DNA from 2 places in the Neobacillus sp. PS2-9 genome. Region 2 is predicted to be linked to the other one. Evidence: predicted binding sites of a transcription regulator. Region 2 holds the regulator's gene; the other holds the start of a gene.

Region 1 (3,430 bases), 270 kb from region 2:
TTCGTTTGGCTCACGAACATCTATTAGCTGTGCCTTCCTATAGCCCGCACGGAAATCCTCTTCTGTTACCGTTTTAACAATCCTTTTCTGATAGAAAAAGGTAAAAACGGAGTAGATAATAACTGCTACAATAATGATTAATAAGGTATAAAGTGAATTCAACTTCTTTTTGCTCCTTTCAAGCTTTCCTGCACTAGTTTTTATTATATAAGTCATTCCACGAAAGATAAAGATGCATGGGAAAAAATCTTTACTTTTTCTCATACAATTATACCAGAAACATCTTATTTTGAATTCATATCAGATTTTGGTAGACTAAAGAACGAAATAATTTTACAAAATGAGGTTTTTATATGGAAAAAGAAGTATGGCGTTTTATAGATACAGGCAATCGTTCTCCATCATTTAATATGGCTTTGGATGAGGCTCTTCTTGATTGGCACAGTGAAGGGAAATTTCCCCCGGTGATTCGTTTTTATGGATGGAATCCTCCGACGTTATCCGTAGGTTATTTTCAGAAGGTTGAAAAGGAAATTGATATGGAGGCAGTAAAATTCCATAATCTTGGTTTTGTCAGAAGGCCAACAGGTGGCCGTGGTGTGCTACATGAACATGAACTTACATACAGTGTGATCGTTTCAGAAGACCACCCGGAAATGCCTAGTTCAGTTACTGAGGCGTACCGGGTTATTTCAGAGGGAATCTTGAAGGGATTTCACCATTTAGGTTTAGAGGCATATTTTGCTGTGCCAAAAACTTCAGAAGAACGAGAAGCATTGAAAAATCCACGTTCTGCTGTTTGCTTTGATGCACCAAGCTGGTATGAGCTTGTTGTGGAGGGAAGAAAGGTAGCAGGCAGTGCGCAAACAAGACAAAAGGGTGTTATTCTCCAGCACGGATCGATTCTGTTAGATTTAGACGAAGAGAAGCTGTTTAGTCTTTTTAAATATCCGAATGATCGGGTAAAAGAACGGATGAAGAAGGCCTTTAAGGATAAAGCGGTGGCTATTAATGCAATTAGTCCAAGAAGAATTACGCTGGAAGAAGCGAAGGAAGCATTCTATAAAGGGTTTGCTGAAGGGTTAAATATTGAGCTAGAATCCTATCAATTAACAGAGGAAGAGCTTGCCTACGTCCAAAAAATTGCAACTGAACGATATGAGAATGATGAGTGGAATTATAAACGATAATTTGAGGAAAGCGGCGATTGCCGCTTTTTTCCTTTTTAATAATACCTTTTTAAAAAAGTAGCAAGCCTCGAAATTTGTTGAAATTTCCTGTTTTTAGACGAAAACCGTAGAAAATCTTTCATTATCTCTTAAATCTAGTTATTTTTATGTTTGACAAAATAATTGTTTTTTGCCTCTAATACAATATATAGTGGCGCCGAAAATATTTTCGGTACTATATATAGATTTTTTAGTTGATTATTTCGGCAGAGCTGTGATACCTTATTTATATAAGAAAACTAGATATAGCAAAAGCAATCTAGATTAGACACAATAGGTAGATTTTATTTGAAGGAGTTGTTCTCATGTCTGTAGTTTTTAGACAAAAAATGAATATTGATTTTGAAAGGTTGAATGAGGATATCCACCTTTTCCCCCAGGTACACCCAGTAACCCCAGATATGAAAATAACTCACAAGGGTGTTTCGCGTTTGGTTATGTTGGACCGCTACACCTTTAAAGACACAGAAAAAATTACTCTCACAAACGGCGACTTTGTAGTTCTCACCATAAAAGAGGATCCAAAATTTCCTGCACGAGGTCTTGGGTACATCCAGGAGATTGATTGGGAAAATAAAAAAGCAAAAGTTTTAGTCGATGAAGAATTTAGAGGAGTGCTAGATGACCCGCAAGAAGCTAGTACAGGGGTAATTGTCCGTTCCTTAGACGTGATTGAAAAGCCCTTGGAGCTATTTTACGAGCAAATTGCGAAACGAAATGCAACTGGCCTAGCCTCGGTTGAAGAAACGGAAGAAAAGCGACAAGAATGGTATGAAAAGTTCTATCAAGAGCTTGTTTCAATGAATTTTATTCCTGCAGGTCGTGTGCTGTATGGAGCTGGAGCAAATACAGATGTGACATTCTTTAATTGTTACGTGATGCCTTTTGTACCAGACTCACGAGAAGGGATCTCTGATCACCGTAAACAGGTAATGGAGATCATGAGCCGAGGCGGCGGTGTTGGGACGAATGGATCGACTTTAAGACCGCGGAATACACTTGCAAGAGGCGTAAACGGTAAATCATCTGGTTCGGTATCATGGTTAGATGATATTGCAAAATTGACGCACTTGGTAGAACAAGGCGGGTCGCGCCGCGGTGCCCAGATGATCATGCTTTCGGACTGGCATCCAGACATTATTGAATTTATTATTTCTAAGATGCAGAACCCTAGAATTCTACGATTCTTAATTGAAAATACAAATGACGAAACAATCAAGAAACACGCTAGCGATAAGCTTAAGTTCACACCGCTTACCCTGCAGGAAACAGCTATGTATCAAGGTATTGTGAATTATAAGAACATCCCAGGCTATGGTGGTTTTGATGAGAAAATCATTGCTGACGCAGAAGAAAAATTAGTTACTGGCGGTAATTACACTGTCCATAACTCAGAGTTCTTGACTGGTGCGAATATTTCCGTCTGCCTAACAAAAGAATTTATGGAAGCTGTCGAAAATGATAGTGAATATGAACTTCGTTTCCCATATGTTGAACACTATGATCAAGATGAAATGAAAATTTACAATGAAGAATGGCATAAAGTCGGTGACGTGCGTGAGTGGGAAAGAATGGGCCATAAAGTTCGTGTCTATAAAAAAATTAAAGCAAAAGAACTTTGGAACCTTATTAATATTTGTGCAACTTACTCTGCAGAACCTGGAATTTTCTTCATCGATAATGCCAACGACATGACAAATGCTAAAGCATATGGTCAACAAGTTGTTGCAACAAATCCGTGTGGAGAACAACCACTTGCACCATTTTCTGTGTGTAACCTTGCTGCAGTAAATCTTGCTGAGATGGCAGATAAGGATACCAAAACAGTTGATTTTGAAAAGTTAAAGAAAACTGTTGCCGTAGGAGTACGGATGCAGGATAACGTAATTAATGCAACACCATACTTCCTAGAAGAAAACAAAAAGCAGGCTCTAGGTGAGCGCCGTGTTGGTCTAGGTGTGATGGGCTTACACGATTTATTAATCTATTGTGAAACCGAGTATGGTTCTGAAGAAGGTAATGTATTAGTTGATAAAGTATTTGAAACTATCGCTACAACTGCGTATAGAACATCAGTTGAATTAGCAACAGAGAAGGGAAGTTTCCCATTCTTAAAGGGTGAAACAACAGAAGAAACCAATCGATTGAGACAGGCATTTATTAATACAGGATTCATGAAAAAAATGCCTGAAGACGTTCGC
Region 2 (3,430 bases):
CTAGTCATCTAATGCCTTTAGCATTTCTTCTATCTCACGCTTTTTAGCTTCTAAATCAGGACTCTTCTCTACCTTCTCCGACTTTTTTGGTTTTTCTTTATCAAACCATTCAGGAAGAAGCTCTGTCCGAAGAGGCTTCTTATTTGTACCTTTTGTACTTTTTGCAGTTTTTTTGCTTTCTTTCCGTATGCGCTCGTCCTTCTTTGCAAGTTCCATTGCTTCCTTTACCGTCTTCACTTGCTTTCGTGCCCAATGACTGGCTATTGAGTCGACAAATGCTTTAGTAAACTTCATATCTGATTTTATCATGACAACCTCAATAAGAACATTCACTACCCCTGGAGGAAGTTTATACTTAATCATAATCTCCTCTAAGATATCCAAATTAGCATTTGAAGGTTCCACACCACCTGAAATGTCCTTAAAAACAGTTAAAGGAGAAGTAGTTTCATAATAACGAATCAGTTTTTCTTCTGGGGTTTTTGGCTCAGTAACTTGAACTTGGTGAATTACAGGCTGTGTTCTGTTTATAAGGCTCGGGAGCTTGTCATAATGAACAAATTGATACCAATCACGTGCGCCTTTTCTTAAGTCTTCTATATCAATTTCTTCATTCGGATTTATGGCACCTAAGATAAAATTTTTCATTTCAATCGGATTTATGTTATACAGAAAAGCAAGATTACTAATAACATTCTTTACTTTTGGTGTTAGTGCTTTTTTGGGAACCAAAGATTCATTAAGTCCTGCAGCTAATAAATCAAAATCAAACGTATTTGTATCAATTTGAAGTGGCTTTTGTTCATTACGACCGATAAACTGTTGATTTTGTTCTGCTTCAAGATCCTCTGTTACATCCTGAAGATACTGAAGGCTACCAGGCGTAGCTGAAGCAAACACATCTTGGAAGGCCTTGGTTACATCCTGATATTCCTTATCCTTTGTCATTTGCTGGTCAGAGAAAAACCGTTTTAGACGAGCAAAATGTTTTTTTCCAATTTTCCGATAAAGAAATATATTTAACATTCCATCCAAAAAGAATTGTTCAGGCGTTAAAGGAGGAAGCAGCTCATAAATAAAGGACCGGTCTCCCTCTTCATCTATTTTAACGAAAGTCTTTAATAACCCTATTCCCTCTAACTTTAGACGCGCTTCATATATATCCTTTAAATTTAACCCTAACAGGTTCATTAACAGATGGTGGGTGGATGAATCAGACCAGAGTTTATTTTCCTCCAGTTCCGCCCAAAGTGTCATATACAAGCTTAAACAAGTTGACCCAATCAAGGGCTGGTATAGAAACGTCAGCACTTTCCGGTCATACTCATGGAGCAGCCCATCGGCTGCTACAATATAACGATCGATAGGAAGAATTTCCTGCCAATGCTGCGCCATATGATTCCAACCTTTCTCTTTCAATAGTGAAAAAAGAGCCAAAGACGACCCTTTAGCTCATTACGATTTTTCTTTTTTTATCAGTTCCTTTAATTCGTCGATAAATACATTAATATCCTTAAATTGACGATAAACGGAAGCAAATCTTACATATGCGACTTCATCAACATGGGCAAGTCGATCCATTACCATTTCGCCAACAGCTTCACTTTTAATTTCAGAAATCCCCTGACTTCGAAGGTCCTTTTCCACACCGTGCGTAATATCTTCTAACTCCTTTAAGGCAACAGGCCGCTTTTCACACGCCTTAATCAAGCCCCTAAGTATTTTATCACGGCTGAATTCTTCCCTTGTCCCTTCCTTCTTTACAACTATTAAGGGAATCTCTTCAATTTTTTCAAATGTAGTAAAGCGATATCCGCATTCCTCACATTCGCGTCTTCGCCGTGTTGCACGTCCTTCATCAACAGGCCGAGAATCAAGCACACGTGTACCATAATTTTGACATGAAGGGCATTTCATTGTTAATCAACTCCAAATCTAACGAAATCCGAACAATATCCTACTTTTATCTTATAAAAAAGCAGACCTTTGCACAAGTACAAGTATTAGGAGTTTTGTTTTTCTTTAATAACCGTATGTAATTGATTCACCCGATCGTAATAAGAAACCACTCTTTTTTTTAGTTCAGGGTAATTACCTAAGATAGAGAATCGTTCAGTTGAAATATTAAAGTCTACAGCCGTTTCTAGTGCTTTCACAGAAACAATGGTCACAATCAGAAAACAAGGGAAGGGCTTTTTAATTTCTACCGCAATCTCTCCATGTTCTTTTGAGACCGTTAAAATGCGACAGTCAGCATCTTCATGAAATACCTTTTCAACCGATTCAAAAATTTTATTAAAATTGCCTTTATAGTAATGAGTCTTTAAAGAAGCATCCTTGTTTTGATCAGATGTTTCAATTTGACTTCTAAAGCGTCCGAATAAACTCATTTAAATATAACCCTCCAAAAATTCTTCCTTTTTATTTTTATAAGAAAGTATAAAATGCGGCTTCGAGAATTGTCCAGCTCCAGCGCCTAGCCCCTCGGGTCAAATAACCTTCGGCAATAAAAGTCAAAAGGCGGACTTTTCTTACCTAAGAACATTTGCCTGTCGGGGCTGACCAAGGCGCTTGCGCTTTTCTAATTAGTTTACAACATTATGAGGAAAATATAAAAAGAGGTGTACATAGTTCGTACACCCCTTCGATCATTTTTTTAGATTAAAGTACTTTTGCTTGCTTAACATTTACTGGACCCATACCACGTGGAATTTCAATATTTTCACGCGTTTGAGCATTTAAAGCCTCAGCAATATAATCAGCAGCTACATTAGGGTTTAAATCACCACAAGTATATACATCAATGCTTGCATATCCATGTTCAGGGAAGCTGTGAATTGTAAGATGTGATTCAGAAATTATTACAACACCGCTAACGCCTTGTGGAGCAAATTTATGAAAAGCTACTTCGCGGATTTCCGCACCTGATTTAAGAGCCGCTTCTACAAAAGTTGTTTCAATAAAATCCATATCATTTAATTTTTCAAAGTCGCATCCCCAAAGTTCAGAGATTACGTGTCGTCCCATTGTTTCCATATTCTTATTTCCCCCTCTAACCTTTTATGATGGTTTCCTGAAATCCGGTTATTGACGGTATCTTATAACTACCACGGGGGAAAGTTAGTCCAGAGAGGTCCTAACCCTTTAAGTAATTAATAGGTACCTAATTTCAAGAAGTTCACGATGACTAGTATACTTTGTTTATATTTTTTTTGCAACCTATCAAATTAAAATTTTCATAAGATATTTTTGTAACAAGGCAAGGTGGGCATATTCCTCTATATATAATAATAAAAAGTCATTAGTTCAAAAGCATTTTATGCCAAAATGTACAAAAATGGAACAGGCTAGGACAGAAAAAAATGCTGTCAATCGACAGCATTTTTCTACCTTTTTAATCTGTTCTAGCCGACCTTAACCTGTGAGGATT

Evidence for each region. Region 2 encodes NrdR, which represses ribonucleotide reductase genes. Its sites were predicted from a motif close to AACACNATATATNGTGTT; they were not measured.
Region 1: a site for NrdR is predicted at 1,368-1,385, ahead of RCG25_RS08340 (vitamin B12-dependent ribonucleotide reductase). Genes of this name have one in related genera too.

Annotation. Positions count from the first base shown of each region.
Region 1 covers NZ_CP133269.1:1,686,420-1,689,849, forward strand. Annotated here, with positions in the region: gene RCG25_RS08330 (rhodanese-like domain-containing protein) at 1-162, opposite strand, end outside; gene RCG25_RS08335 (lipoate--protein ligase family protein) at 354-1,190, shown strand; gene RCG25_RS08340 (vitamin B12-dependent ribonucleotide reductase) at 1,535-3,430, shown strand, end outside.
Region 2 covers NZ_CP133269.1:1,414,706-1,418,135, reverse strand. Annotated here, with positions in the region: gene RCG25_RS06965 (replication initiation and membrane attachment family protein) at 1-1,395, opposite strand; gene nrdR (transcriptional regulator NrdR) at 1,456-1,917, opposite strand; gene RCG25_RS06955 (hypothetical protein) at 2,004-2,390, opposite strand; gene speD (adenosylmethionine decarboxylase) at 2,662-3,036, opposite strand; gene RCG25_RS06945 (glyceraldehyde-3-phosphate dehydrogenase) at 3,405-3,430, opposite strand, start outside.